DNA from 3 places in the Streptomyces sp. BK79 genome. Region 1 is predicted to be linked to each of the others. Evidence: riboswitches for the same ligand, from Rfam matches in the RefSeq annotation. Region 1 holds a riboswitch; each other region holds the start of a gene.
What was found. Region 1 has a riboswitch for cobalamin ahead of ACFIF2_RS17175 (energy-coupling factor ABC transporter permease). Riboswitches for the same ligand answer to the same signal wherever they lie in the genome.
Positions count from the first base shown of each region.

Region 2: it holds a riboswitch for cobalamin, as region 1 does, so the genes downstream of both, ACFIF2_RS16250 (ribonucleoside-diphosphate reductase subunit alpha) here and ACFIF2_RS17175 (energy-coupling factor ABC transporter permease) in region 1, are expected to answer to the same signal.
Region 3: it holds a riboswitch for cobalamin, as region 1 does, so the genes downstream of both, ACFIF2_RS28055 ((2Fe-2S) ferredoxin domain-containing protein) here and ACFIF2_RS17175 (energy-coupling factor ABC transporter permease) in region 1, are expected to answer to the same signal.

Region 1 is NZ_JBHVOC010000012.1:163,290-173,224, reverse strand. Features, by position in the region: gene ACFIF2_RS17225 (3' terminal RNA ribose 2'-O-methyltransferase Hen1) at 1-651, opposite strand, end outside; gene ACFIF2_RS17220 (LLM class F420-dependent oxidoreductase) at 801-1,724, opposite strand; gene ACFIF2_RS17215 (hypothetical protein) at 1,973-2,317, shown strand; gene ACFIF2_RS17210 (DUF6099 family protein) at 2,355-2,825, opposite strand; gene ACFIF2_RS17205 (nucleotide pyrophosphohydrolase) at 3,019-3,378, opposite strand; gene ACFIF2_RS17200 (ATP-binding protein) at 3,375-4,529, opposite strand; gene ACFIF2_RS17195 (cell division protein SepF) at 4,625-5,017, opposite strand; gene ACFIF2_RS17190 (hypothetical protein) at 5,191-5,649, opposite strand; gene ACFIF2_RS17185 (chloride channel protein) at 5,973-7,334, shown strand; gene ACFIF2_RS17180 (potassium channel family protein) at 7,331-7,963, shown strand; cobalamin riboswitch at 8,017-8,201, shown strand; gene ACFIF2_RS17175 (energy-coupling factor ABC transporter permease) at 8,231-8,926, shown strand; gene ACFIF2_RS17170 (energy-coupling factor ABC transporter substrate-binding protein) at 8,923-9,264, shown strand; gene cbiQ (cobalt ECF transporter T component CbiQ) at 9,265-9,935, shown strand, end outside.
Region 2 is NZ_JBHVOC010000011.1:194,399-204,333, reverse strand. Features, by position in the region: gene ACFIF2_RS16255 (ribonucleotide-diphosphate reductase subunit beta) at 1-776, opposite strand, end outside; gene ACFIF2_RS16250 (ribonucleoside-diphosphate reductase subunit alpha) at 776-3,163, opposite strand; cobalamin riboswitch at 3,287-3,445, opposite strand; gene mctP (monocarboxylate uptake permease MctP) at 3,535-5,145, opposite strand; gene ACFIF2_RS16240 (DUF3311 domain-containing protein) at 5,142-5,399, opposite strand; gene ACFIF2_RS16235 (GntR family transcriptional regulator) at 5,535-6,299, opposite strand; gene ACFIF2_RS16230 (extracellular solute-binding protein) at 6,751-8,031, shown strand; gene ACFIF2_RS16225 (carbohydrate ABC transporter permease) at 8,120-9,106, shown strand; gene ACFIF2_RS16220 (carbohydrate ABC transporter permease) at 9,103-9,933, shown strand.
Region 3 is NZ_JBHVOC010000024.1:162,088-172,022, reverse strand. Features, by position in the region: gene ACFIF2_RS28070 (aspartate/glutamate racemase family protein) at 638-1,276, opposite strand; gene ACFIF2_RS28065 (GNAT family N-acetyltransferase) at 1,342-1,686, opposite strand; gene panD (aspartate 1-decarboxylase) at 1,720-2,142, opposite strand; gene ACFIF2_RS28055 ((2Fe-2S) ferredoxin domain-containing protein) at 2,287-2,673, opposite strand; cobalamin riboswitch at 2,736-2,861, opposite strand; gene ACFIF2_RS28050 (endonuclease/exonuclease/phosphatase family protein) at 3,083-4,048, shown strand; gene ACFIF2_RS28045 (LacI family DNA-binding transcriptional regulator) at 4,137-5,147, shown strand; gene ACFIF2_RS28040 (discoidin domain-containing protein) at 5,476-9,768, shown strand; gene ACFIF2_RS28035 (LacI family DNA-binding transcriptional regulator) at 9,842-9,935, shown strand, end outside.

The sequences.
Region 1 (9,935 bases):
GCCGGCCCGCATGAGCTTGTCGACCTCGTCCGGGGAGACCCAGTAGTGCTTCGCGTCGTCGAGCACCGGGAGGAGGACGTACAGGTGACGCAGGGCGTCGGAGAGGGTGAGGGAGGCGGACTCGAGGACGAGACGGACGTAGCGGGAGTCGCCCCACTCCGGGAACGCGGTGTCCAGCGGCACGGCCTCGGCGGTGACCGTCCAGCCGAGCGGCGCGAAGAGACGCCGTACGAGGTCGGGGCCGCCGCGGGCGGGCACCGCCGGGACCTCGACGCGCAGCGGCAGGGGTGCGGCCGCGCGCTCGGGCCGGCCCTTGCACACGCCGCGCATCGCGCTGGAGAAGACATTGCCCAGCGCGACGGCGAGGAGCGAGGAGGCCGCGTAGGGGCGGTCGTTGACGTACTGCGCGAGCGCCGCGTCGGGGGCGCCGCCCCGGCCCTTGCCCCTGCCGCGCCGGACCAGCGCCGCCGCGTCGACCTCCAGCAGCAACGCGGCCGTGCAGCGCTGCTCCTCCGCCTCCGGGTAGAGCACGTGGGCCGTGCCGAAGGAGGTGGAGAACGCCTGCGCCTTGTCGGGATGCTTGTGCAGCAGGAAGCCGAGGTCGGTGGCGGGGCGCTCGGGGGTACCGGTGGTGGTGATGGTCAGGAACATGCGGAGGGCCTCTCCGGCCGGTGGACGCCAACGGGACGCCGTACGCGCGGGAGCCCCCGAGGTGTTGATCCCGGGGGCTCCGGCAGGACGACGGTCATACCTTCGCACGGGGCGGGTGACCGGCGCCTTCGGTTATTCGCAGGCCGGTCTCACGTCAACTGCGACTGCACCTGGGAGGAGATCAGCTCCAGGTGGTCCAGGTCGTCGAGGTCGAGGATCTGGAGGTAGATCCGCTGCGCGCCGACCGCGGCGTACCGGCCGATCTTGTCGACCACCTCGGCCGGGGAGCCGGCGAGGCCGTTGGCCTTCAGCTCGTCGACCTCGCGGCCGATCACGGCGGCCCGCCGGGCGACCTCGGCGTCGTCCTTGCCGACGCAGGCGACGAGGGCGTTGGAGTAGGTCAGCGCGCCGGCCCCGCGGCCGGCCTCCTCGGCGGCGGCCCGCACCCGGCCGAACTGCCGCTCGGTGTCCTCGACGGAGGCGAAGGGGATGTTGAACTCGTCGGCGTACCGCGCGGCCAGCCTCGGCGTCCGCGTGGCGCCGTGACCGCCGATCAGCACCGGGACCTTGGCCTGCGCGGGCTTGGGCAGCGCCGGCGACTCGGTGAGGTCGTAGAACTTGCCGTGGAAGTCGAAGGTCTTGCCCGTCTCCGTGGCCCACAGGCCGGTGACGATCTCCAGCTGTTCCTCGAGGCGGCCGAACTTCTCCTTCGGGAAGGGGATGCCGTACGCCTTGTGCTCCTCCTCGAACCAGCCGGCGCCCAGGCCCAGTTCGACCCGGCCGCCCGACATCTGGTCGACCTGGGCGACCTGGATGGCGAGGACGCCGGGCAGGCGGAAGGTGCCGGCGGTCATGAGGGTGCCGAGCCGGATCCGCTTGGTCTCGCGGGCGAGGCCGGCCAGGGTGATCCAGGCGTCGGTGGGGCCGGGCAGGCCGTCGACGGAGCCCATGCGGAGGTAGTGGTCGCTGCGGAAGAAGGCGTCGAAGCCGAGGTCCTCGGTGGCCTTCGCCACGGTGAGCAAGGTGTCGTAGGTGGCCCCCTGCTGGGGCTCGGTGAAGATACGGAGATCCATGTCTCCATCCTGCCTGTTCGGGGTGGGTGCGCCGCACAGGCGCCCGGCGCTCCGGCGCGCCCCCCGGCCCACCGGCGGGTGAATCCGCGTCAACCCCGCGCCCGGTGGGCGGCCGGGCCGGTGACCGGGCCGGACGGTGATCGTTTGCCGGGGCGGAGCCGGATCGCCCGGCGCCCGTGCCGGCCGGTGTGCGCCGGCGCGTCATCGTGCCGGTCTCCCCGCGGGGGCCCGGGGCCGAGGGGGCCGTCATGTCCGAGGAGAGTGTGCCGCAACGGGGTGGGGCGGAGGTACGGCCGCAGGGGCTGCTCCAGCAGATGGAGGAACTCATGGCGGCGCTGAACGCGGACCTGTCGGCCCTGGACGCCGACCTCCGGTCGGCCGGGGAGCCCGACGGCGCGACGGACGGGGGTCCCAGCCGTACGACGGACGGGGGTCCCAGCCGCGCGACGGACGGGGGTCCCAGCCGTGCGACGGACGAGGGTCCCAGCCGCGCGACGGACGAGGGTCCCAGCCGCGCGACGGACGAGGGTCCCGGCCGTGCGACGGGCGGGGGTGCCGGCCGTGCGGCGGGCGGGGAGGGGCGCGCCGAGTGAGGTGCCGGGGGCGCGGTCGGCGGTGCGCGTGTCGTCGCTAGCCCGCCTCCCGCACCGGTAACTCCGCGTCCCGGTCCGCCAGTTTGCGCAGCATCTCCAGGACCCGGTCCCGCGACTCGTCCGCCGCGTCGATGGCCTCCATGCACTGCCAGTAGGTGGCCTCGTCGTCGGCGGCGCAGGCCACGCCCACGAGGGCGATGCCGGTCTCGCCGAGCAGGGTGCCCAGGCGCATCAGGGCCTGGCGGGCGTCGCCCAGTTCGGTCAGCTGGGCGGCGCGCAGTTCCTCCGGGGCCAGCTCGGGGGTGTCCAGCACCCCGCAGCCGCGGCCCGCCAGCTCGGTCAGCCCCAGTGCCTCGCCGCGCAGTTCCGGTGGCCCGCAGACCGCGAGCCGGCTGCCGATCGCCTGCGCCAGGGCCTGCACCTGCCACACCTCCGTCAGGATGTCCGGCACCTCGCCGCCGGCCGCCAGGGCACGCCCACTGGTCACGATGAGCCGCACAGCGTCCATGCGCTGCCCCCGTCTGTTTCCGACGCGCGCGCGGCGCGTCCGCCCGAACTCCGCTGTCCACTACCCAGAGTGAAGGCGTGTGGGACGAAAAGCCAGAGGAAGGCGGAAATCTTCGGACAACAAATTGGTCTCCAGCCCGTTTTCTGATGCGGAGAGTGATAACGGAGCGCGTGACTCCGATCCGTTCGGCGGTTCAGCCGTCCGGCGCGCCGGGCGCCGGGAACCGCGACTCGTTCCGCTCGATCTTCGCCGCCAGCGCGGCCAGCGGATCCACGCCCAGCACCTCGCAGAACTGGAGCAGGTACGCCAGGACGTCGGCGACCTCGTCGCGGACCCGGTGCGCGGTGTGCGGGTCGGTCATGACCCGGGACGACTCCTCGGGCGTCAGCCACTGGAAGATCTCCAGGAGTTCGGAGGCCTCCACGCTGAGCGCCGCGGCGAGGTTCTTGGGGGTGTGGTACGGCTCCCAGTGCCGCGCGGCGGCGAACTCGGCGAGCCTGCGCCGCAACGCCGCGAGGTCCGCGGGAGGTGAGGGACGGGGGTGATCGGTCACGGGTCCAGGTGTACCACCGTGACACCGTCGGTCCCGGCCGCCCATGAGGCGTCGGCGACCGCCGCGACGAGGCGGATGTGTCCGCGGTCGCACATCCGGGCGGCGATCCGCAGCAGTTCCGCGCGCTGCCGCGGGTCCAGGCCCCGGTCGAAGCCGTCGGCGAGGACGGTGAGCGTCTGCAGGGCGGCGGGGACCTCTCCGGCCGGGTCGACCTCCAGCACACCGGGGCCGGTGAACAGCACCAGGGCGAGGGCGAGGTAGCGCAGCTCGCCGTGACCGAGCCGCGCGAGGCCGGTGCGCACGCCGTCGCCCCGGTCGAGCAGCGCCCGGACCACGCCGCCGGCGGCCGGTTCGGCCAGCACGTCCGCCACCGGCCCGGCGCAGCCGGAGCGCACCGCCGCGACGAACTGCGCGTGCCGCCGCGTGCACTCGACGCGGGTGCGCCACAGTACGTCGGCGAGGTTGTCGCAGCCGCCCAGCAGCCGCCCGGTGCCGGCCGGCACGGGCTCCCGCATGCGGTCGGGGCTGGGATCGCAGGCGAACACGGAGCGCAGGGCGACCACCATCTGCTCGGCGGCGGCGAGCACCCTGCGCTGCCCGTCCGTCTTGCCGGCCACCCGCAGCGGCAGCAGCGGGGTGCCGAGCCGGTCGTCGGGCAGCGGGGCGCGGGTCACCGGCGCCGACCCGGCCGTGTACCACTCCGCCTGCACGGCCCGGCGGCCGGGATCGCGCAGGGCCGTCTGCAGCAGCACGACGCCGTCGGCCGTCAACCGCTCGCCCACGACGCGCAGTTCGGGCTCCGCCTGCACGGCGAGGTCCAGGTGCACCGGGCCCGCCGGTCCGTCGGCCGTGCAGCCGATGCGGAATCCGCGGCGGCGCTGGGCGTCGGGCCGGGCCCGCTCGGGCACCCAGGCGACCGGGTCGGGGAACACCGCGCCCAGCTCGGCGCCGCCGCCGAGCCGGGCCAGGGCGTCGTACGCCCTGAGGGCACTGGTCTTGCCGCTGCCGCTCGGCCCGGCCAGCACGGTGAGCGGCCCGAACCGCAGCACGGCACGCCGGTGCCCCGCGAAGGCGGACAGCCGCAGCTCCGTGACGCGGGGCCGGTCGGGGTGGGGTGCGGCGGACGCCGTCGGCGCGGGTGTCACTGCCATATGCGGACCGTAGGACTCCGCCGTTCGGCGAACCGTTTTGCCCGTACGGCGTTCCTACGATCGGGGGACGGGCCCGTCAGGACCGCGCACCCCCGTCACACCCCGGGGACCCCCGCGGCGCCCTCCATCAGCCCGTTCACCTCGGTCCCGGCCGGGGTCAGCAGGAAGACGTTGCGGTCGACGCGGTGCATGCCGCTGGCCAGACCGAAGACGACCCCCGTGCTGAAGTCGAGGACCCGCTTGGCGACCTCGGTCTCGGCACTGGTCAGGTCCAAAAGGACCGGAATGCCCGCCATCAGGGTCTCGGCGACCTCGCGGGCGTCCGCGAACACGTTGATCCTGAGGACGACGAAACGGCGGCGCGCCTCCGTCTCCGCCTCCGGGAGCGCCCGGTGACCGACCGCGGACGGCCAGGCGTCGCGCCCGCGCAGCGGAACGACCTGGGCGAGCCCTTCCCACTGCTCATCGGTGACGTCGTGGCTGTTCACCGGCTCCCCCGATTTCACTCGCCTTCATTGCCTGCACCAGCCAATTCTTACGCCAAGTCACCCGTTCGGCCCAACAGCGACACGGATCGCGACGCTCCGTATCGTGTGATCGCGGCCGTGAACCGCCCCCCGACCGGCGGCCGCGGGTGCCGGCCGCCGGTCACCGCTCACGCTCAGGCGTGCCGGTCCGCCTGGTCCTGGCGGCTGGCCAGTGCCCAGATCACGAAGACGTCGATCGCCATCATGACCACGGACCAGACGGGCGCGTACGGCAGGAACAGGAACTGGGCGATGAGGCTGAGCGAGGCGAGGACGATGCCCGCGAACCGCGCCCAGGCCATGTCCTTGAGCAGGCCGTAGCCGGTGGCGAGCAGCAGGGCGCCCAGGATGACGTGGATGACGCCCCAGCCGGTGAGGTTGAGTTCGTAGACGTAGCTGCCGACGCGGGCGTACACGTCGTCCTCGGCGATGGCGGCGATGCCCTGCAGCACGGCGAGGGCGCCGTTGAGCAGCAGCAGTACGCCCGCGAAGACGACACCGCCGGTCACCCAGCCGCTGGACCGGTCCGCCGATCGCGGGGTGCCTGCGCCGTGTGTCGGCCTGCCGGGAGAAGGTGCGGCGTGCTGGCTCATGAGCGGAGTCCTTTCTGCTGTTCCCCGTACGGGCCTGCGCCCGCCGGCACGGGAGGCGCCGACAGGTCACTCCGAGCCTGCGGCGGACCGGCCCGCCCGGCCAGGCCGGTCCGCCGAACGGGTGACCGGGCCCCCGGCCTCGTGCGCGCCCGCCCGCTCACCGGGACGCCCGGTGCGCGTGCGCCCCCGACCCGCCTCGCGTTTACTGAAGCGCACGTGCGAACGCGTGCGTGCCGCGGCCGACGCGTGCGCACCCGAGACCGACGCGTGCGTGCCGCGGCCGACGCGTGCCCGCCGAGGCCGAGCTGGACGGAGGAGGGCCCGTGACGACGCAGCCCGCCCCCGCGAACGCGTCCCCGGGCCGGGCCGAGCAGTCCCTGCGGCGCACCGTGCTCAGCCCCGGCTACCTGCGGCTGTTGCTGCTGTGCGTGCTGCTGGGCGTCCCCATCGCGCTGGCGTGCTTCTTCTTCGTCGGCCTCCAGCACGAACTCCAGCACTGGGTGTGGACGTCGCTGCCCGAGGCGGCCGGCTACGACGCCCCGCCCTGGTGGTGGCCGCTGCCCGCGCTGGTGCTGGCCGGGCTGATCCTGGCGCCGATCGTGACCCGGATGCCCGGGGGCGGCGGGCACCTGCCGGTCGACGGGCTGGGCGGCGCGCCCGTGGGCCCGCGCGCGCTGCCCGGCGCCGTGCTGGCGGCGCTCGCGACGCTGCCGCTCGGCGTGGTGCTGGGTCCCGAGGCGCCGCTGATGGCGGTCGGCAGCGGGCTCGCCCTGCTGGCCGTACGGCGGGCACGCGCGACCGGGGACCCGAGGGCGCGCGCCGTCCTGGCCACGGCCGGCTCCACCGCCGCGATCTCCACGATCCTCGGCGGACCGGTGGCCGCGGCCGTCCTGCTGATCGAGGGCGCGGGGCTCGCCGGCGCGCAGCTGGTGGCCCTGCTGCTGCCCTGTCTGCTGGCCAGCGCGGCGGGGGCGCTGGTCTTCACCGGCTTCGGTGAATGGACCGGCCTGAAGATCGGCGCCCTCGCCCTGCACGACGTACCGCCGGGCACCGATCCGGACGCCGGCGACTTCCTGTGGGGCGTGCCGACGGCGGCGCTGATCGCGGTGCTGATCACGGCGGCCCGCGAACTGGGCCGGCGCACCGTCTCCTGGACGGGGCGGCACACGGCCTCGCGCACCGTCCTGTGCGCCACCGCGGTCGGTGTCTGCCTCGCCGCGTACGCCCTGATCACCGGCCGCTCCCCGGCGGAGGCGGCCCTGTCCGGTCAGGCCACCCTCGGCGAGCTGGCGGCCCACCCGCACGCCTGGTCCGTCGGCGCGCTGGTGGCGCTGGTCGCGTGCAAGGGGCTGGCCTGGGGCATCGCGCTGGGGAGTCTGCGCGGCGGCCCGATCTTCCCGGCCGTCCTGCTGGGCACGGCGACGGCCGTGGCCTGCTCCGGGCTGCCCGGCTTCGGCACCACCCCGGCCCTCGCCCTCGGCATCTCCGCCGCTGCCGCCGCGGTGACCGGGCTGCCGCTGACCAGCGCGGTGCTGGCGGTGCTGCTGATGGGCGGGGAGGCGTACGACCAGATGCCGTTGATCGTCACCGCGTCGGTCGTCGCCTTCGTCGTCACGCAGTTGGTGAGGCGGACGGGGCCGAAGGCCGCCGAGGGCCCGGCGGAGCCCCGGGAGACGCCGCGATGAGGCGCCGGGCGGACCGGCCGGCCGCCGGCCGGCGTGCGGGCCTGCCCTGGCTCGTCCGGGCCGGTGTCGCGGCGGCCGTGGTCGCGGCCTACTTCCTCCTCCCCCTCGACCACCTGGGCCCGCGGCGGCCCGTGCTGAGCTGGCTGCTGTTCGCCCTGCTGCTGACCGTCGTGGCCGCGCTGCTGCTCCGGCAGATCCGCCACGTGCTCGTCAACCGCCCGAACACCCGGCCCGGAGTGGTCATCACCCTGCTCATCGTCCTGTCCGTGCACGTCTTCTCGGCCGCCTACTACGCCCTCGCCAAGACACCGGGCGAGTTGACCGGTCTGGGCACCCGCGTCGACGCCCTGTACTTCACGGTGGTCACCCTCGCCACCGTCGGCTACGGCGACATCACCCCGCACGGCCAGTCGGCACGGGTCGTGACGGTGCTTCAGATCGTGTACAGCTTCGTGTTCCTCACCGCCGCCGCGACCGCGCTGGCGCAGCGGATGCGCGACATGGTGGTCCGGCGGCCGGAACGGGACCGGCGGGACGGGCAGGACCGGCGGGACGGGCAGGCCGGACAGGACCGCCAGGGCGGGCAGGACGGGCAGGATCGGCAGGCAGGACAAGACCGGCACGGGTGACGGCGGGGTGCCGCCGGACCCGAGGCCCGCTTGTCACCGCACCGGTGGGAGCACTACTGTCGCCACGCCTTGGTGAACGGGAAATCCGGTGTGATGCCGGTGCGGCCCTCGCCACTGTGAATCGGGAAGTCCGGCTCCGGCCCTCAGGGGCAGCCACTGGGTCCTAGGACCCGGGAAGGCGGAGCACGGGCGGTGGTACCCGTAAGCCAGGAGACCGGCCAAGGCGCGTCGTCCATCCACGAGGTGCTGGAGAGGGTCTGCTGAGCCATGCACATCGCCGAGGGCTTTCTGCCACCGGCGCACGCGATCGCCTGGGGTGTCGCGTCCGCGCCGTTCGTCGTCCACGGAGTCCGGTCACTCACCCGTGAGGTCAGGGAGCACCCGGAGAGCACCTTGCTCCTCGGCGCCGCCGGAGCCTTCACGTTCGTCCTGTCGGCCCTGAAACTGCCGTCGGTCACCGGGAGTTGCTCCCACCCGACCGGCACCGGCCTGGGCGCGATCCTGTTCCGGCCGCCGGTCATGGCGGTCCTGGGCACCATCACCCTGCTCTTCCAGGCGCTGCTGCTCGCCCACGGCGGGCTGACCACGTTGGGCGCCAACGTCTTCTCGATGGCGATCGCCGGCCCCTGGGCCGGCTACGCCGTCTACCGGCTGCTGCGCCGCTACGACGTCCCGCTGATGGTCACCGTGTTCTGCGGGGCGTTCGTCGCCGACCTGTCCACGTACTGCGTCACCAGCGTGCAGCTGGCGCTGGCCTTCCCGGACGCGGGCAGCGGATTCCTGGGCGCGCTCGGCAAGTTCGGGTCCATCTTCGCCGTCACGCAGATCCCGCTGGCGGTCAGCGAGGGCCTGCTCACGGTGCTCGTGATGCGGCTGCTGGTGCAGTCCAGCAAGGGTGAACTGGCCCGGCTGGGCGTGCTGTCGGCGAAGACCCGGACGGAGAAGCAGGCGGTGGCCCGATGAGCCGCAACGCGAAGATCAACGCCCTGCTGCTGCTCGCCGTGGCCGCGCTGGCGGTGCTGCCGCTGGTGCTGGGGCTCGGCGACCACAAGGAGGAGCCGTTCGCCGGGGCCGACGCCGAGGCCGAGACGGCGATCACGGAGATCGAGCCGGACTACGAGCCGTGGTTCTCGCCGCTGTACGAGCCGCCGTCCGGGGAGATCGAGTCGGCCCTGTTCGCCGTGCAGGCCGCGCTCGGCGCGGGTGTGCTGGCGTACTACTTCGGGCTGCGCCGGGGCCGGCGGCAGGGCGAGGAGCGGGCGGCCGCGGCCGCCCGGCGGGACGCGCCCGAAGGGGACTGAGTGCTGCCGATCGACGCGGCCGCGCACAGCAGCCGCTGGCGCCGTCGCCACCCCGTGGACAAGGCCGTGCTGGGGCTGGGTCTGACCGTCCTCGCGGTCTCCCTGCCGCCCTGGCCGGGCGCGGCGCTGGTCCTGGTGACGGCGCTCGCCGTGCTGCTCGGCCCGGCGGGCGTACCCCGGCGCCGGCTGTGGCGGGCCTACCGGGTGCCGCTGGGCTTCTGCGTGACGGGCGCGCTGCCGCTGCTGGTGCGGGTGGGGGGCGCGGACGGGTTCCTGACGGTGGCGGAGGGCGGGGCGGTGCGCGCCGGTGAGCTGCTGCTGCGCACCTCGGCGGCCTCCCTCGGGGTGCTGCTGTTCGCGTTCACCACGCCGATGTCCGACCTGCTGCCCCGCCTGGTGCGGGCGGGGGTGCCGGCGCCGGTGGTGGACGTGGCGCTGGTGACGTACCGCATGAGTTTCCTGCTGCTGGACTCCGTGCGCCGGATCCGCGAGGCGCAGGCGGCGCGCCTGGGGCACACCACCCGGGCCGCCGCCTGGCGTTCGCTGGGCGGGCTCGGGGCCACGGCGTTCGTGCGGGCCTTCGACCGGGCGGCGCGGTTGCAGCACGGGCTCGCCGGACGCGGGTACGACGGCACCCTGCGCGTCCTGGTGCCCGAGGCCCGCGTCTCGGT
Region 2 (9,935 bases), on a different contig from region 1:
CGCGCGAACTGCAGCTCGGCCTCGACGGCCTCCCGCAGCATGTCGGTGACCTCCTGCCCGAGCGCGTCGTCGAACAGCTCCGGCTCCTCCTTGCGCACGGTGTCGACCACGTCGAAGGCGAAGGACATGTGCATCGTCTCGTCGCGGAACACCCAGTTGGTGCCGGTGGCCAGGCCGTGCAGCAGGCCCCGGCTGCGGAACCAGTAGACGTAGGCGAAGGCGCCGTAGAAGAACAGGCCCTCGATGCACGCGGCGAAGCAGATGAGGTTGAGCAGGAAACGGCGCCGGTCGGCCTTGCTCTCCAGGCGGTCCATCGACTCGACCGAGTCCATCCACGTGAAGCAGAACTCGGCCTTCTCGCGGATCGAGGGGATGTTCTCCACGGCCGCGAAGGCGGCGGCGCGGTCCTCCGGGTCGGGAAGGTAGGTGTCCAGCAGCGTCAGGTAGAACTGGACGTGCACGGCCTCCTCGAAGAGCTGCCGGGACAGGTACAGCCGCGCCTCGGGGGAGTTGATGTGCTTGTAGAGGGTGAGCACCAGGTTGTTCGCCACGATCGAGTCGCCGGTGGCGAAGAAGGCCACCAGCCGCCCGATCAGGTGCTGCTCCTCGGGGCTGAGCTTCGCGAGGTCGGCGACGTCCGAGTGGAGGTCGACCTCCTCGACGTGCCAGGTGTTCTTGATGGCGTCCCGGTAGCGCTCGTAGAAGTCCGGGTAGCGCATGGGGCGCAGGGTCAGCTCGAAGCCCGGGTCGAGCAGGTTCTTGGTGTTCTCGTTCATCACTGGCAGGCCTCGCAGGACTCGGGGTTTTCCAGGGAGCAGGCGACGGCCTCTTCGGGGGCCGGCTGCGGGACGGTGGCGGCGCGCGCGGCGCGGGCGATGCGGGTCGCCGGGCGCGAACGCAGGTAGTACGTGGTCTTCAGGCCCTGCTTCCAGGCGTACGCGTACATCGAGGAGAGCTTCCCGATGGTCGGCGTCTCCAGGAACAGGTTCAGCGACTGGGCCTGGTCGAGGTAGGGGGTGCGGGCGGCGGCCATGTCGATCAGGCCGCGCTGCGGGATCTCCCAGGCGGTGCGGTACAGCGCGCGGACGTCCTCGGGGATCCAGGAGAAGCCCTGCACCGAGCCGCCCGCCTCGCGCAGCGCCTCGCGGGTGCGGGCGTCCCACACGCCGAGCCGCTTGAGGTCGTCCACCAGGTACGAGTTGACCTGGAGGAACTCGCCGGACAGGGTCTCGCGCTTGAACAGGTTCGACACCTGCGGCTCGATGCACTCGTACACGCCCGCGATGGAGGCGATGGTCGCCGTCGGGGCGATCGCGAGGAGCAGGGAGTTGCGCAGGCCGGTGGTGGCGACGCGCTCGCGCAGGGCGGCCCAGCGCTCCGGCCAGGTGTGCTCGACGCCGTAGTGGTCGGGGTGCAGCACACCCCGGGCGGTACGGGTCTTGTCCCAGGCCGGCAGCGGGCCGTTGCGCTCGGCGAGGTCGGCGGAGGTCTCGTACGCGGCGAGCATGATCCGCTCGGCGATACGGGTGGAGAGGGCCTTGGCCTCGGGTGAGTCGAAGGGCAGGCGGAGCCGGAAGAAGACGTCCTGGAGGCCCATCGCGCCCAGGCCCACCGGCCGCCAGCGGGCGTTGGAGCGGCCCGCCTGCCCGGTCGGGTAGAAGTTGATGTCGACGACCCGGTCCAGGAAGGTGACGGCGGTGCGGACGGTGGCGTCCAGCCGCTCCCAGTCCATGTCGCCGGCCGCGTGGTCCACGAACGCGCCGAGGTTGACCGAGCCCAGGTTGCAGACCGCCGTCTCGCCGTCGTCCGTGACCTCCAGGATCTCCGTGCAGAGGTTGGAGGAGTGGACGACGTGGCCGGGTTCCGCGGTCTGGTTGGCGGTGCGGTTGGCGGTGTCCTTGAAGGTCATCCAGCCGTTGCCGGTCTGCGCGAGGGTGCGCATCATACGGCCGTACAGCTCACGGGCGGGCAGCGTCCTGCGGGCCAGCCCCGCCGCCTCCGCCGCGCGGTACGCCGCGTCGAACTCCTCGCCCCACAGGTCGACCAGCTCGGGCACGTCGGAGGGGGAGAACAGCGACCACGGCCCGTCGGCGTCCACCCGGCGCATGAACTCGTCCGGGATCCAGTGCGCCAGGTTCAGGTTGTGCGTGCGGCGGGCGTCCTCGCCGGTGTTGTCGCGCAGCTCCAGGAACTCCTCGACGTCCGCGTGCCAGGTCTCCAGGTAGACCGCCGCCGCGCCCTTGCGCCGGCCGCCCTGGTTCACGGCGGCGACCGAGGCGTCGAGCGTCTTCAGGAACGGGACGATGCCGTTGGAGTGCCCGTTGGTGCCGCGGATCAGCGAACCCCGGGCGCGGACGCGGGAGTAGGCGATGCCGATGCCGCCGGCGTGCTTGGAGAGGTTGGCGACCTGGTGGTAGCGGTCGTAGATGGAGTCCAGCTCGTCCTTCGGGGAGTCCAGGAGGTAGCAGGACGACATCTGGGCGTGCCGGGTGCCGGAGTTGAAGAGGGTGGGGGAGGAGGGCAGGTAGTCGAGGCGGCTCATCAGCCCGTACAGGGCGGCGACCTCGTCGGCGGACCTGGTGCTGTCGTCCTCGGCGAGACCGGCGGCCACGCGCAGCATGAAGTACTGGGGGGTCTCGACGACCTTGCGGGTGATCGGGTGGCGCAGCAGGTAGCGGCTGTACACCGTGCGCAGGCCGAAGTAGCCGAAGCGGTCGTCGGCGGCCGGGTCGGTCAGCGCGTCGAGGCGGTCCGCGTGCAGCCGGACGAACGCGGCGGTGCGGTCGGCGATCAGGCCCTCGCGGTGGCCGGCGGCGACCGACCCGGTGAAGGAGGTGACGCCCTGGGAGGCGGCCTCGGCGCGGATGGCGAGGGTCAGCAGCCGGGCGGCCAGCCGGGAGTAGACCGGGTCCTCGGAGATCAGGCCGGCCGCCGCCTCGGTGGCGAGTTCGCGCAGCTCGGCCTCGTCCGCGCGGGCGGACCGGCCGCGCAGCGCGGCGGCGGCGACCCGGCCGGGGTCGGCGTCGGGGAGGTCGGCGGTCAGCCCGGTCAGGGTCCGCAGCAGGGCGGCACCGGGCCCGTCGGACTCCTCGGCCACCGGGGTCGCTGAAGCGGTGGTCGACAACGGGGCCGCTGAAGCCGGGTCGGCTGGCGCGATGGTCACGTGGGGCACTCCCTCGCTCGGCACGGGACCTGGCGGAGGGCAGGGGGCAGCTCACGAGCGCACGCGGCGTCGCGTCCACCGGCCCACTCCACGAGGCCCGGACGTCATGGCACCCGGACCGGGACGGCCGGGCGCACTGTCGGCAGGTCCTCGGACTCAAGCCCGTGCGTAGACACGTGAAGACGCGAACACGCACAAGTACACCGTTGCGGGACAGTTCCGGATTCGCACCGGATTCCCCTGCGGCGACAGCGAGCACGAGCATACATCTTGTGCCGGGCCCGGCGACCACCCCCAGATGTTGTGTCCCGATGTCCGCGGGCACGACAACGGGCCGCCGGATCCTCCGACGGCCCGCCGTGTGTCAGGGGTCAGTGCGAGGTGCCCGCCGTGGCCGGCGGCAGCTCCACCTCGACACCCGGGTCGCCCGCGTCCGCCGTGTAGTCGCCGGGCTTGGTCTCGTCGACGCCGTCGGGGGCCTTGGCCGCCCGCAGGACGAAGGTCAGGACCACGGTGACCAGGACGTTCAGCACGAAGGCGGTGAGACCGATGTAGCCGATCTCGCCGATGCCGGGGATCTCGTCGGAGGAGCCGCCGAAGTGCTTCTGCGTCGGTGAGGCCACCCCGTACGCGGCGACCGTGCCGTACACCATGCCGACCGCCCAGCCGCCGAGCAGCGCCCAGCGGTGGAACCAGCGGGTGAACAGGCCGCCGACCAGGGCCGGGAAGGTCTGCAGGATCCAGATGCCGCCGAGCAGCTGGAAGTTGATCGCGACCGTCTTGTCCATGCCCAGGACGAAGACCAGCGCGCCCACCTTCACCAGCAGCGACACCAGCTTGGAGACCTTGGTCTCCTGGGCCGGGGTGGCGTCCGGCTTGATGAAGTCCTTGTAGATGTTGCGGGTGAAGAGGTTCGCCGCCGCGATCGACATGATCGCCGCCGGGACCAGCGCGCCGATGCCGATGGCCGCGAAGGCGACGCCCGCGAACCAGTCCGGGAACATGGTCTCGAACAGCTGCGGGATCGCCAGCTGCCCGTTCTCCACCTTCACGCCCGCCGCGATCGCCATGAAGCCCAGCAGCGCCAGCAGGCCCAGCATCAGCGAGTACAGCGGCAGGATCGTGGTGTTGCGCCGGATCACCTCACGGCTGCGCGAGGACAGCGTCGCGGTGATCGAGTGCGGGTACATGAAGAGCGCGAGCGCCGAGCCGAGGGCCAGGGTGGCGTACGTCCACTGGCCGCCGTGGTCCGGCACCAGTCCGCCGTTGCCCGACTCGGTGAACTTGTCGCCCGCGGCCGCGAAGATGTCGTCGAAGCCGCCCAGTTTGATCGGGATGTAGATGATGGCCACCGCGATCACGATGTAGATCAGCGTGTCCTTCACGAAGGCGATCAGCGCGGGCGCGCGCAGCCCCGACGAGTAGGTGTACGCCGCCAGCACACCGAAGGCGATCAGCAGGGGCAGGTCCTTGATGAACCAGTTGGTGTCCTCGCCGCCGCCGACGCCCATCACGTCCAGCACGGCCTGGATGCCGACCAGTTGGAGCGCGATGTACGGCATCGTCGCCAGGATGCCGGTGACGGCGACCGCCAGCGACAGGCCCTTCGAGCCGAACCGGCCGCGCACGAAGTCCGAGGTCGTCACGTAGCCGTGCTTGTGGGAGACCGACCACAGCCGCGGCAGGAAGGTGAAGATCAGCGGGTAGACCAGGATCGTGTACGGCACCGCGAAGAAGCCGGCCGCGCCCGCCGCGTAGATCGCCGCCGGTACGGCGACGAAGGTGTACGCCGTGTACAGGTCGCCGCCCAGCAGGAACCAGGTGACCCAGGTGCCGAACGAGCGGCCGCCGAGGCCCCACTCGTCGAGGCTCTGGTCGTTCGCGGCCTTGCGCCAGCGGGCGGCCAGGAAGCCCATGGCGGTGACGAGCAGGAAGAAGAAGATGAAGACGGCGAGCGCGACGCCGTTCACGCCGTCGTTCACTTGGCCCCGCCTTCCCGGCGGGCGCGCTGGTCACGCTGCCACAGCTTGTAGGCGACCATCGTCAGCGCGGTGGAGATCAGCACCCACGCCATCTGGTACCAGTAGAAGAACGGGATGCCGATGAAGGCCGGGTCCGTCTTCGCGTACGAACCGACCCAGATCATGGCGACGAACGGCGCGAAGAGACAGACGCCGATGACGACGCGCACCGGCGTCACCACCGGCCCTCTGCTCACTGGTGGGGCTTGTGACATGAGGCGGCTCCGTCCCCTAGCTGATCACCTCGTACAGTGCGCAGGAATGTAGGTGACGGTGCCGGGAGAGCGGAAGACCTCGTCCGCATATCGGTCCCCAACCGCAACGTCGGGGCTGGTGGGGCGGGGAGCCGGTCAGTCCTGGGGCCGCTTCAGGCGGGCCACGAACTTGTAGCGGTCGCCGCGGTACACCGAGCGCACCCACTCCACCGGCTGGCCCGTCCGGTCCCGCGAGTGCCGGGAGAGCATGAGCATGGGCAGGCCGACGTCGGTGCCGAGCAGACCGGCCTCGCGCGGGGTGGCCAGGGACGTCTCGATGGTCTCCTCGGCCTCGGCGAGGTGGACGTCGTACACCTCGGCGAGCGCGGTGTAGAGGGACGTGTACTTCGCCAGGGAGCGGCGCAGCGCCGGGAAGCGCTTGGCGCTGAGGTGGGTCGTCTCGATGGCCATCGGCTCGCCGTTGGCCATGCGCAGCCGCTCGATGCGCAGCACCCGTCCGCCGGCCGTGATGTCCAGCAGCCCGGCGAGCCGGTCGTCGGCGGTGATGTACCCGATGTCCAGCAGCTGCGAGGTGGGTTCGAGGCCCTGGGCCCGCATGTCCTCCGTGTAGGAGGTGAGTTGCAGGGCCTGCGACACCTTGGGCTTGGCGACGAAGGTGCCCTTGCCCTGGATGCGTTCGAGGCGGCCCTCGACGACCAGTTCCTGGAGGGCCTGGCGGACGGTCGTGCGCGAGGTGTCGAACTCGGCGGCCAGGGTGCGTTCGGGCGGGACCGGCGTGCCCGGCGCCTGGGTCCGGGTCATGTCGAGCAGGTGCTTCTTCAGTCGGTAGTACTTGGGCACGCGCGCGGTACGGACGGTCGCCCCACCCTCGTTCTCCGCACTGCTGACGTCGGTGCTCATGCTCTGCCTTCCCGGCTCCGGGTGCCGAAGCGACCGATCCCTGTCGGCCACGGCCCACATCGTGGCACGGCCGCGTGCCGGCATGGTCCCGCACGCTCCGTGATCCCTTCTGTATACCTCCGGGGCCCTTGTTGGTCTAGTCCACAGCGCCGCCGGACCTCGCTGGTACGTGCGTTCGGAACCGTACCGGCAGGTCGTTCGGCGGGCAGTGGTACACCCGGTCCCGGTCCGTCCGAACTGCCGCTTGCGCAATGAAAGGTCCCTGCATATCTCGGTCGCATCACGGACGCAACGAGCGTGCTGGAACACCCTTGACAGCCCTATTGGTCTGGGCCAAGCTCCCCCTACTGGTCTACACCATTGGTCCAGGTCCCGGCCCCATGGGCGGTCCGCGTCGACGAGCAACCGCGGGGAGGCAGGGGGGTTTTGTGGCATCCCTGAGGAGGGTGGCGTGAAGCGCAAGCTGATAGCCGCGATCGGTATCGCGGGCATGATGGTCTCGATCGCGGCGTGCGGGGGCGACAGCGGCGACGACGACGGCAAGAAGGCCGGGGCGGACGGTTACGCCGGCGAGACGCTCACCGTGTGGGTGATGGACGGTTCCTCGCCCGACGACTGGCAGGCGGACCTCGCCAAGGAGTTCGAGGCGAAGACCAAGGCCAAGGTCAAGTTCGAGATCCAGAAGTGGAACGGTATCCAGCAGAAGCTGACCACCGCCCTCTCCGAGGAGAACCCGCCCGACGTCTTCGAGATCGGCAACACCCAGACGCCGGCCTACGCCAAGACCGGCGGCCTCGCGGACCTGAGCGACCTCAAGAGCGAGATCGGCACCGACTGGTCCGAGTCCCTCAACAAGTCCGCCGTCTTCGAGGACAAGCAGTACGCGGCCCCGTGGTTCGTGGTCAACCGCGTGGTCATCTACAACAAGAAGATCTGGGCGGACGCGGGCATCAAGGGCACGCCCAAGACCCGCGACGAGTTCTACGACGCCCTCAAGACGATCGGCGACAAGACCGACGCCGAGCCGATCTACCTGCCCGGCCAGAACTGGTACCACTTCGTGGGCCTGGCCATCGGCGAGGGCGCCGAGCTGGTCAAGAAGGACGGCGACAAGTACGTCTCCAACCTCGACGACCCGAAGATCGCCGCCGCCACCGAGACGTACAAGAAGTTCCAGGCCCTCTCCAAGGCGCCCAAGGACAAGGACGAGGCCACCCCGCAGCAGGGTGAGATCTTCGCCAAGGGCAAGACCGGCGCCATCATCGGCATGGGCTGGGAGGGCGCCACCGCGATCGCCACCAACCCGGCGATCGAGAAGGACCTCGGCTACTTCACCATCCCGGGTGCCACGGCCGACAAGCCCGAGGGCGTCTTCCTCGGCGGCTCCAACCTGGCCGTCGCCGCGGGCAGCAAGAAGCAGGACCTCGCCAAGGAGTTCCTGAAGATCGCGCTGTCCGACAAGTACGAGGGTGCGCTGGCCAAGGCCAACGGCGTCATCCCGAACAAGGAGTCGCTGAAGAGCAACCTGGAGGGCAACGCCGCCGCCGAGGCGGCCGCGCCGGCCTCCGCGGGCGGTGACACCACGCCGCTGATCGCGGAGTGGGCCGCGGTCGAGAACGACCCCAACCCGATCAAGACCTACCTGACGGCCGTGCTGAAGGGGAAGTCCCCGGCCGAGGCCGCCGAGCAGGTCGAGGGCGAGTTCAACAAGCGCCTGGCGCAGCAGCAGTAGCACCGGGTGAGCCGGGGCGGGGACCGGTAGGTCACGGTCCCCGCCCCGGCGTCGAGGTGAACAGGTCGAGAAGAGAGAGACCGCGAGCATGACCGTGCAGACCGAACGGCCGCCCTCAGGCCCGGCGGACGTCCGCAAGGCGGACGGCGGGGGGACCGGCGGGCCGAGAACGAGAGCCGCGTCGCGCGCCGGCGCGCTCGTCCCGTACCTGTTGCTGCTGCCCGCCTGCGCGGCCACCGTGCTGCTGCTCGGCTGGCCGCTGGTGAAGGACGGCCTGCTGTCCTTCCAGAACCTCAACATGGCGCAGCTCATCCAGCACGTCACCGAGTGGACCGGCTTCGACAACTACAAGGAGGTCCTCACCGGCGAGGACTTCTGGCGGGTCACCCTCCGCTCGATCGTCTTCACCGCGGTCAACGTCGCCCTCACCATGGTGGTGGGCGGCCTGATCGGCCTGCTGCTCGCCCGCCTCGGCCGGGTGATGCGGCTCGTGCTGATGGTCGGACTGGTGCTGGCGTGGGCCATGCCGGTGGTCGCCGCGACCACCGTCTACCAGTGGCTCTTCGCCCAGCGCTTCGGCGTCGTCAACTGGGTCCTGGACAAGCTCGGCTGGCACTCCATGGCCGACTACAGCTGGACCGGCAGCCAGATGTCGACCTTCTTCGTCGTCACCGTGCTGATCGTCTGGATGTCCGTCCCGTTCGTCGCGATCAACCTGTACGCGGCGACCACCACCATCTCCGGCGAGCTGTACGAGGCCGCCGCCCTCGACGGAGCCGGCGCCTGGCGCAGCTTCACCACGGTCACCCTGCCGGTCCTGCGGCCGTTCCTCTACGCGACGACCTTCCTGGAGATCATCTGGATCTTCAAGGCGTTCGTCCAGGTCTACACCTTCAATGGCGGCGGCCCGGACCGTCTCACCGAGATCCTGCCCGTCTACGCCTACATCGAGGGCGTCGGCAACCAGCACTACGGCATGGGCGCGGCGATCGCCGTTCTGACCATCCTGATCCTGCTCGGCCTGACCGCCTACTACCTCAGGATCGTGCTCAAGCAAGAGGAGGACGAGCTGTGAAGCGCTCGCTCTTCGGCCGCCTGTGGCCCAACGTCACGGCCGTCGTCCTGTTCATCGGCCTCGTCTTCCCCGTCTACTGGATGTTCGCCACGGCCTTCAAGCCGACCGGCGACATCATCTCCGAGGACCCGGTCTGGTTCCCGACCGACGTCACCTTCGACCACTTCAAGACCGCGGTCGAGGCCGACCACTTCTGGACCTACGTCGGCAACTCGTTCATCGTCACCGTCTGCGCCGTCGTCTTCTCGCTGGTGATCGCGCTGGCCGGGGCGTTCGCCCTGGCACGGATGCGGTTCAAGGGGCGGCGGGGCTTCATCGTCGGCTTCATGCTCGCCCAGATGGCGCCCTGGGAAGTCATGGTCATCGCCATCTACATGATCGTGCGCGACGCGTCGATGCTGAACAGCCTCGTGCCGCTCACCCTCTTCTACATGATGATGATCCTGCCCTTCACCATCCTCACGCTGCGCGGCTTCGTCGCCGCCGTGCCGAGGGAGCTGGAGGAGTCGGCGCTGGTCGACGGCTGCACGCGGGCCCAGGCGTTCCGCCGGGTCATCCTGCCGCTGCTCGCCCCGGGCCTGATGTCCACCTCGATGTTCGGCTTCATCACCGCCTGGAACGAACTGCCCCTGGTCCTGGTCGTCAACAAGGAGGCCGAGGCCCAGACCCTGCCCCTGTGGCTGACCAGCTTCCAGACCGTCTTCGGCGACAACTGGGGTGCGACCATGGCCGCCTCGTCGCTCTTCGCCATCCCGATCCTGATCCTCTTCGTCTTCCTGCAGCGCAAGGCCGTCAGCGGCCTGACCGCCGGCGCCGTGAAGGGATAACG
Region 3 (9,935 bases), on a different contig from region 1:
TCCTGCGCGGGCGTGCGCGAGCGTACGTGGGTGGGCGTGCGTAGGTGGGCGTGCGTGGGCGGGGTCGTGCGTCCTCGCTTCGTACGGTTCAGCTGAGCGGTGGCCCCGGTTCCGGGTTGGGCACTGGCTCCGGCCCCGGCGGGACCGGCGACGGGGAGGGCCCGGGCGGTCCCGGATGCGGGGGCGGCGGGGTCGGCTGGGGGCCGGGACCCGGAGGCTGGGGCGTCGGCTCCGGGCCGGGGCCCGGGGGCGGAGGCGTCGGTTGCGGGCCGGGCCCGGGGGGCGGAGGCGGTGGGGTCGGCTCCGGGCCGGGGCCCGGGGTCGGCACCGGGTCAGGGTGCGGCTGCGGCTCCGGGTCGGGTCCGGGAGTGGGTCCCGGGGTGGGCCCGGGCGGGACGGGATCCGGATACGGGTTCGTCATGGCGCTGTCCTCCGGCCAGTCGGTCGACATCGGCTCTGGACTTGTCCCCCGCCTACCCGAGGTCCGCCTCCGCAGTCACTCCCCCGCACGATCGGGTGGGTCCGGGGTGGCCCGAGTGGCGCAAGCGGGATGCCCGACGAGGGTCGCCGAGGGGCCGACGACGAGCCCGGGAACCGGGGACGGCGGGCGCGGCACCGAGCACGGAGCGGGCGGGCGTCACGCGAGACGTGCCGCCGCGGCGGCGGCGGCCAGTCCCGGCGCGGGGCTGGCCAGCACGGGAACCGCGGTCCCGGCCGACTCCCGGGCCGGCGCCATGGAGGCCTGGGCCAGGACGATCACGTCGGCGTCGGTGACCGCGTCGGCCGCTTCGGCCACCCGCTTCACGTAGCCCTCGGTGTCGCCGGTCTCGAACCGCGACCAGGCGTCGTCGACCACTCGGGTCCGCACCTCGACGGGACGGCCGGCACGCCGGGCCTCCTCCTCGATCAGCGCGACCGTGGGCGCGAGGGTGCTCTCCACCGCGGCGAGGACGGCGACGCGCGGACCGGCGGCCACCGCGGCGGCCGCCATCGGCCGGTCGACGCGGAGCACCGGCACACCGGCCCCGGCGCCGGCCGCCTCGGCGACCGCGCCGATGGTGGAGCAGGTGCACAGGACGGCCCGCGCTCCTTCCGCGACGGCCCGCCGCAGCACGGCTCGGACGGCGTCCGTCACCGCCTCCGGCCCGTCGCGCCTGGCCCGGTCCAGCAGTTCGGCATCGACGTGGTGCCGCAGCTCCAGACCCGGGTGCGCCTCGTCGCGCAGGGCGTCGAAGACCGGGACGTGCATGGACGAGGTGTGCAGCAGCGCCAGCACGCACGTCTCCTTTGTCGCTATGTCGTCTTGTCGCGGTCAGTCCGGGCAGGGCGGTCCCGAACCGCTCAGAAACGCTCAGGGTGCGCCACGAGCCACTCCTTGGCCGCACGCAGCAGCTCGGGGTCGGCCGCGGGCGCCTCGTCGGGGTGGCGCTCGGCCCACTTCACGACGTACGGACACAGCGGGGCGACGACCACGCCCTCACCGCGCGCGAGGGCGTACAGCTCACGCGCCAGCGAGCCCGCGATGCCCTGGCCCTCGTGGTCCGGCTCGACGACGGTGTGCACGGGGACGAGGGCCCGTTCGGGGGCGTCCAGGACGAAGTACTCGATGCGGCCGACCACCTCGCCGGCCGCGATCGCCTCCAGGCGGCCCGCCGCCCGGTCGTCCCGGATCTCGATGTCGCTCACGGCCACGCTCCTAGTCCGCGCAGATTCGGTACGTCAGGCCGACGCGACGGCCTGCGGGCTGCGTTCCTGGTCCGAACCGGGCACCGGTTCCGACGCGTCCGCGCCCAGGGCGACGATACGGTTGCCGCCGTCCACGTGCACGACCCGCGGTCGCAGCGACCGCGCCTCGGCGTCGGTGACCTGAGCGTAGCTGATGATGATCACCAAGTCGCCGGGGTGGACGAGATGGGCTGCGGCCCCGTTGATCCCCACGACTCCGGACCCCCGCTCGCCCTCGATGACGTACGTCTCCAGGCGGGCGCCGTTGGTGATGTCCACGATGTGCACCAGCTCGCCGGGCAGCAGGTCGGCGGCGTCCAGCAGATCGGCGTCGATGGTCACCGAGCCGACGTAGTGCAGGTCGGCCTGGGTGACGGTGGCGCGGTGGATCTTCGACTTGAACATGGTACGAAACACGAAGAAACTCCCGATTCGTCTGCTCCCTGCCCGCGTCCGCGGGTCAAGGGCGTTCTTCGGAGACTACCTCGGTTCGTGTGCCCGGTCAGCCGTCCCGGGCGTTCCGGGATCCACACCACACCCGCCCCTCGACGGCTCCCCTCGCTACTCCACGCGCGGCACTCCACGCGCGGCGGCGCGGCGCCCGGGCGGGGCGCAGGTGTACAGGTCGAGGATGTCCGGCAGGGGCGCGACGCCGGGGCCGCCGGCGCGGACCCAGGCGACGATGTCCTCGGTCGCCCCGGGGTCGTTGACCAGGCCCAGCCACACCGGCCGTCCGCCGGCCGCGCGGCCCTCGGCGGAGGGCTGCACGACGATGACGTTGGCCTGGTCGCACACGTCGAGGCACGCGGAGACACGGACGGGTGCCGCCGCGCGCAGGCGCTCGGTCTGGGCGGCGTGGTCGACACCGGTCACCTTGGGGCTGCCGCAGCAGCAGTCCCGGCACACGACGATGCGGCACGGTACCGGTTCCACGGGTGGTGCGGGCATGGCGCGCCTTCCCTCTCTCCGGGGAGATCCGCCCCGGTGGTTCGCGGAGGAGGCGACCGCGTGAGTCTCCTGGCTCTCGGGTCGAGGCGCGTCCCGGCCTTCCCACCCGGCATCGGGCAGTGGCCTGTCGGGAAGCGCTCGCCGATCACAGTGGCGGGACCGCGCCGGGTTCACACCGGCTTCCTCGTCCGCCGTCGCCTTGTCGCCGGCCATCATTCCATCGCGCGGTCGTCCGCACGGCAGCGGTCCGGGCGAATGTCAGCAGACAGGTCTTCCTCGTCGGCGAGTTCGGCGACCGGGCGTCCTGCGGTCCGGTGTCCGCTCGCCCGCCGGTGGCCTCCGGACACGACCGGAACCGGTCACACTCGATCACTCGTCCTGGGGCAGGAGGACGAGCGGACGGGAAGCGATGCGGGATCGGGTGGATGTGCGGGGCCTGGTGGGCCGGTTGGGCCGGGGGCGTGGGCGGGGGGTCGCGGCGGCGGCGGTGCTGACGGCCGTTCTGTTGCTGTGCCACGGGGTGGTGCCCAACGCGGTGGGCGGGCTGGGCAGTCTGCTGGAGTCGTTCCTGCCGTGGCTCGGTGCGGTGGTCGTGGTGCTGTTCGTCCTGGCGCTGGTGCGCCGCTCGGCCCTCGCGCTGGTGGCGCTGCTCCTGCCGGTGGCCGCCTGGACGTACCTCTTCGGCGGTCTGCTGCTGCCCGCGCCGGGCCCCGGCACCGCCGACCTGGTCGTGGTGCAGCACAACGTCAGCGACGAGAACGCCGACCCGGCCGGCACGGCCCGCGCCCTCGCCGGCGCCGGGCCCGACCTCATCGCGCTCCAGGAACTGGTGCCCCCGGCACTCGACGCGTACGAGCGGACGCTCGCGCCCGACTACCCGTACCGGGCGGTCCGGGGCACGGTCGGGCTGTGGTCGAGGCATCCGCTCGCCGACGCCCGGACGCTGGACATCAGACCCCGGGGCATCACCGGGGAGTGGAGCCGCGGGCTGCGGGCCGAGGTACGCACCCCGCGCGGTGCGGTCGCCGTGTACGTCGCGCATCTGCCGTCGGTCCGCGTCGGGGCGAGCGGGTTCTCGTCGTCCCGGCGCGACGAGAGCGCCGCTCTGCTGGGGGACGCCGTCGCGGCCGAGCGGCTGAGCCGGGTGATCCTGCTGGGCGACCTCAACGGCACGGTCGACGACCGCGCGCTGGATCCGCTGACCAGCCGCCTGGACGTGGCCGAGCGGGGCGTCGCGCTGAGCTTCCCGGCGGGCTTCCCGCTGGCCCGGATCGACCAGGTCATGGCCCGCTCCGCGACCGTCCGGCACCTCCGCGTCCTGCCCGCCACCGGCAGCGACCACCTCCCGGTCGCCGCCCGGATCGGACTGGGATGAACGGGGCGTACGCCGCGCCGCCGGACGGACCCGGCTCGAGGGAGCCGGAGAGCAAGCCGCTTGCGGGGCTTGCGTTAGCCTTTCGTGTGTGACGCGACGACTTGCTCAGGTGGCGAAGAAGGTTGGGGTCAGCGAGGCCACGGTCAGCCGGGTCCTCAACGGCAAGCCGGGGGTTTCCGAGGCGACCCGCCAGTCCGTCCTGAGCGCGCTGGACGTCCTGGGATACGAGCGGCCGACGCAGTTGCGGGGCGAGCGGGCGCGGCTGGTGGGGCTGGTGCTGCCCGAGCTGCAGAACCCGATCTTCCCGGCGTTCGCCGAGGTCATCGGCGGCGCGCTGGCCCAGCAGGGGCTGACGCCGGTGCTGTGCACCCAGACCAAGGGCGGCGTCTCCGAGGCCGACTACGTCGAGTTGCTGCTCCAGCAGCAGGTGTCGGGGGTGGTGTTCGCCGGCGGGCTGTTCGCCCAGGCGGACGCCCCGCACGACCACTACCGGCTGCTGGCGGAGCGCAACATCCCGGTCGTGCTGATCAACGCGTCCATCGAGAACCTGGACTTCCCGTGCATCGCCTGCGACGACGCGGTGGCCGTCGAGCAGTCCTGGCGCCACCTGGTCTCCCTGGGGCACGAGCGGATCGGCCTGGTGCTCGGCCCCTCCGACCACATCCCCTCCCGCCGGAAGCTGGCCGCCGCCCGGGACGCGGCGAAGGCCATGGGCGTCGAGCTGTCCGGCGACTTCGTCGAGCGGTCGATGTTCTCCCTTGAGGGCGGCCAGGCGGCGGCGTCCCGTCTGCTGGAGCGCGGGGTCACCGGCATCATCTGCGCCAGCGACCCCCTCGCCCTCGGCGCCGTACGCGCCGCCCGCAGGCGAGGACTCGCCGTACCCCGGGACGTCTCCGTCGTCGGCTACGACGACTCCGCCTTCATGACCTGCACCGAACCCCCGCTCACCACCGTCCGCCAGCCCATCGAGGCCATGGGACGCGCCGCCGTCGACCTCCTCTGCGCCCAGATCCAGGGCACCGAAGTCCCCCACGGCGAGCTGCTCTTCGAACCGGAACTCGTCGTCCGCGGCTCCACCGCCCAGGCGTCCGCCGGCTGACAGGACGTGCGCGCCCGGGACGCCGGGCGCCCGGGGACCGCACATTTCTTGCGGGAAATGACCGCGTTTTGCGGCTCCCCGACACAGCTCATGAAAGCCCCTGGTCCGGGGCGCCCTTTAGGACTCCCCCCGTCCTCAGCGGCACCACCCGCGTCCGGCCGCGGGCATGCCGTGCTGCCTTCTCTGTGGACGACTGAACAATTCTCTGCAACTCTCTGATCGCTCAGCGTAAATGACGGAGAAATTCGAGCGTCCACCTGATGAGCACATCCGGATGAGCCGTGTCTCGTGGCCACGCGGCACGAGGCGGAGATCGGGGACAGATCAGATGAGAAACCGGAACTGGAGATCACGTGCCGTGTGCACCGTGGTCGCGACCAGTCTCCTGGCGTGGGGAGGACCGCTGCTGTCGGCCACGGCGGCCGGTGGTGCCAACCTCGCCGTCGGGGACCCCGCGGCGGCGAGCAGCTCGCACGGCGAGTACGGCGCCGCCCACATCACCGACGGCAACCAGGGTTCGTACTGGCAGAGCGGCGGTGGCAGCCTGCCCCAGTGGGTGCAGACCGACCTCGGTGCCACCGAACGGATCGACGAGGTGGTCCTGCGGCTGCCCGCCGGCTGGGAGAGCCGCGACCAGACCCTCTCCGTGCAGGGCAGCGCCGACGGCACGAGCTTCAGCACGCTGAAGAGTTCGGCCACGTACCGCTTCTCGCCGGGGTCGGGCAACACGGTCACCGTGGGCTTCCCCGCCACGCAGACGCGGTACGTGCGGGTGCACATCACCGCGAACACCGGCTGGCAGGCGGCCCAACTCTCGGAACTGGAGGTGCATGCGGCCGGGGAGTCGTCCACGAACCTCGCCGCCGGGCGCAGCCTGACCGCGAGCAGTTCCACGGGACCGTACACGCCCGCGAACGGCAACGACGGGAACAAGGCCACCTACTGGGAGAGCGCCGGCAACGCCCTGCCGCAGTGGCTCCAGGCCGACCTCGGCTCCTCGCGCCGCGTCGACCGCGTCGTGCTGCGGCTGCCGGACGGCTGGCCGTCCCGGAGCCAGACCCTGAAGGTGCAGGCCAGTGACAACGGCTCGGACTTCACCGACCTGACCGCCGCCAAGGCGTACACCTTCGGCGCAGCGGGCGGCCAGTCGGCCACGATCACCTTCGACGCGACCACCACCCGCCACGTGCGCGTCCTGGTGTCGGCGAACACCGGTCAGCCGGCCGCCCAGGTCTCCGAACTGGAGGTCTACGGCCCGGCGTCCGGCGACACGCAGGCGCCGACCGCGCCCGCGAACCTCGCCTACACCGAACCGGCGACCGGGCAGATCAGGCTGACCTGGAACGCGTCCACCGACGACACGGCCGTCACCGGTTACGACGTCTACGCCGACGGCAGCCTCCTGACGTCCGTGGCGGGTGACGTCACCACGTACACCGACACCCGGCCCGCCGACGCCACCGTCACCTATCACGTGCGGGCCAGGGACGCGGCCGGCAACCGGTCGGCCGACAGCAACCAGGTCACCCGCCGCGCCGGCACCGGTGACACCCAGGCGCCGACCGCGCCCGCGAACCTCGCCCTCACCGAACCGGCCGCCGGGCAGATCAAGCTGACCTGGAACGCCGCCACGGACGACAAGGGCGTCACCGGCTACGACATCTACGCCGACAACAAGCTCCGCCGGAGCGTCGCCGGCGACGTGACCACCTACACCGACACGCAGCCGGCGTCCGCGACCGTGACCTACTTCGTGCGGGCCAAGGACGCGGCCGGCAACGTGTCGGGCGAGAGCAACTCCGTGACCCGCACCGGCAGCGGGAGCGGCGGCTCGAACCTCGCCGTCGGGAAGCCGATCAGCGCCTCCTCCGTCATCCACACCTACGTCGCCGGGAACGCCAACGACAACAACACGGCGACGTACTGGGAAGGGGCGGCGGGCAGCTACCCGAACACCCTCACCCTCGAACTCGGCGCCGACGCGGACGTCGACCACCTCGTCCTCAAGCTCAACCCCGACCCCGGCTGGTCCAGGCGCACCCAGAACATCCAGGTGCTCGGACGCGGGCAGGACACGACGGAGTTCAGCAGCCTGGTGGCCGCGAAGGACTACGTCTTCGACCCGGCGAGCGGCGGCAACAGCGTGACCGTACCCGTGGGGAAGCGGGTCGCCGACGTCCAGCTCCGGTTCACCGCCAACAGCGGGGCGACGGCCGGGCAGCTCGCCGAGTTCCAGGTCGTCGGTACCCCCGCGCCCAACCCCGACCTGGAGGTGACGCGGCTGACCACCTCGCCCGCCTCGCCCGTCGAGTCGGACGAGATCACCGTGTCCGCCACCGTCCGCAACAGCGGCCCGGCCGCCGCCCCGGCCGGCGAGGTCGCCCTGCGCCTCGGTGGCACCAGGGTCGCCACCGCCGAGGTCGGCGCCCTGGCGGCGGGCGCGCAGAGCACCGTCAGCGCGTCGGTCGGGGCACGCGGCGCCGGTTCCTACGAGCTGAGCGCGGTCGCCGACGAGGGGAACGAGATCACCGAGCAGAACGAGACCAACAACACCTACACGCGGCCCGAGCCGCTGGTCGTCAAGCCGGTCCAGAGCTCCGACCTGGTCGCCGCGACGGTCACCACCTCGCCCTCCAGCCCGGCCGCCGGTGACGACGTGACCTTCAAGGTGGCGCTGAGGAACCAGGGCACCCAGGACTCCGCGGGCGGCGGTCACGGCGTGACGCTCGCCCTCGTCGATTCCAAGGGCGCCACCGTCAAGACCCTGACCGGCGCGCACTCCGGTGTCATCGCCGCCGGCACCACCGCCCCGGCCGTGAGCCTCGGCACCTGGCAGGCGGCCGACGGCTCGTACACCCTGCGGGTCACCGTCGCCGACGACGCCAACGAGCTGCCGGTCAAGCGGGAGAACAACACCTCCACGCAGCCGCTGTTCGTCGGGCGCGGTGCCAACATGCCGTACGACATGTACGAGGCGGAGGACGGCACGGCCGGCGGCGGGGCGAAGGTGGCCGGCCCCAACCGCACCATCGGCGACATCGCCGGCGAGGCGTCCGGCCGCAGGGCCGTGCACCTCGACGCGACCGGCGAGTACGTCGAGTTCACCACGCGGGCCGCCACCAACACCCTGGTCACCCGCTTCTCGATCCCAGACGCGCCGGGCGGCGGCGGCATCGACTCCACGCTGAACGTCTACGTGAACGGCGTCATGAAGAAGGCGCTGCCGCTCACCTCGAAGTACGCCTGGCTGTACGGCAACGAGGCCGCGCCCGGCAACTCCCCCGGCGCGGGCGCCCCACGCCACATCTACGACGAGGCGCACCTCATGCTGGGCGAGACCGTCCCGGCGGGCAGCAGGATCCGGCTCCAGAAGGACGCCGCGAACACCACCGACTACGCGATCGACTTCGTGAACCTGGAGCAGGTCGCCGCGGTGCCCAACCCCGACCCGGCGGCGTACGTGGTGCCGACCGGGTTCACGCACCAGGATGTGCAGAACGCGCTCGACCGAGTCCGCATGGACACCGGCGGCAAGCTGGTCGGGGTGTACCTGCCGCCCGGTGACTACCAGACGTCGAGCAAGTTCCAGGTGTACGGCAAGGCCGTGAAGGTGGTCGGCGCCGGCCCCTGGTTCACCAGGTTCCACGCGCCCACGGCCCAGGACAACACCGACATCGGCTTCCGGGCCGACGCCACTGCGAAGGGCTCGTCGTTCGCGAACTTCGCCTACTTCGGCAACTACACCAGCCGCATCGACGGGCCGGGCAAGGTGTTCGACTTCTCCAACGTGTCGGACATCGTGATCGACAACATCTGGAACGAGCACATGGTCTGCCTCTACTGGGGCGCCAACACCGACCGGATCACCGTCAAGAACTCCCGGATCCGCAACATGTTCGCCGACGGCGTCAACATGACCAACGGCTCGACCGACAACCTGGTGTCCAACAACGACGCCCGGGCGACCGGTGACGACAGCTTCGCGCTGTTCTCGGCGATCGACGCGGGCGGCGCCGACATGAAGAACAACCTCTACGAGAACCTGACGACGACGCTGACCTGGCGCGCCGCCGGCCTGGCCGTCTACGGCGGCTACCACAACACCTTCCGCAACATCCACATCGCGGACACCCTGGTCTACTCGGGCATCACCATCAGCTCGCTGGACTTCGGTTACCCGATGAACGGCTTCGGCACCGATCCGACGACCTTCGAGAACATCTCGATCGTCCGGGCCGGGGGGCACTTCTGGGGCGGCCAGACCTTCCCGGGCATCTGGGTGTTCTCGGCCTCGAAGGTGTTCCAGGGCATCCGGGTCACCGACGTCGACATCGTCGATCCGACCTACAGCGGCATCATGTTCCAGACGAACTACGTGGGAGGGCAGCCCCAGTACCCGATCAAGGACACGGTCTTCACGGACGTCTCGGTCTCGGGTGCGCGCAAGAGCGGTGACGCCTTCGACGCCAAGTCCGGCTTCGGCGTCTGGGCCAACGAGATGCCCGAGCCGGGACAGGGCCCGGCGGTCGGCGAGGTCACCTTCAACGGGCTGAGGCTGAACGACAACGCCGTGGACGTACGGAACACGACGTCCACCTTCAAGATCACCCGAAACCCGTAGGCCGCTCCGGCCCGCCGGACAGCTTGACGACTGGCGCAAGTCTCTTGCGGAGGCTTGCGCTAGTCTTGCGTGTGTGACGCGACGACTTGCTCAAGTAGCGAAGAAGGTTGGGGTCAGCGAGGCCACGGTCAGCCGGGTGCTCAACGACAAACCCGGAGTCTCGGAAG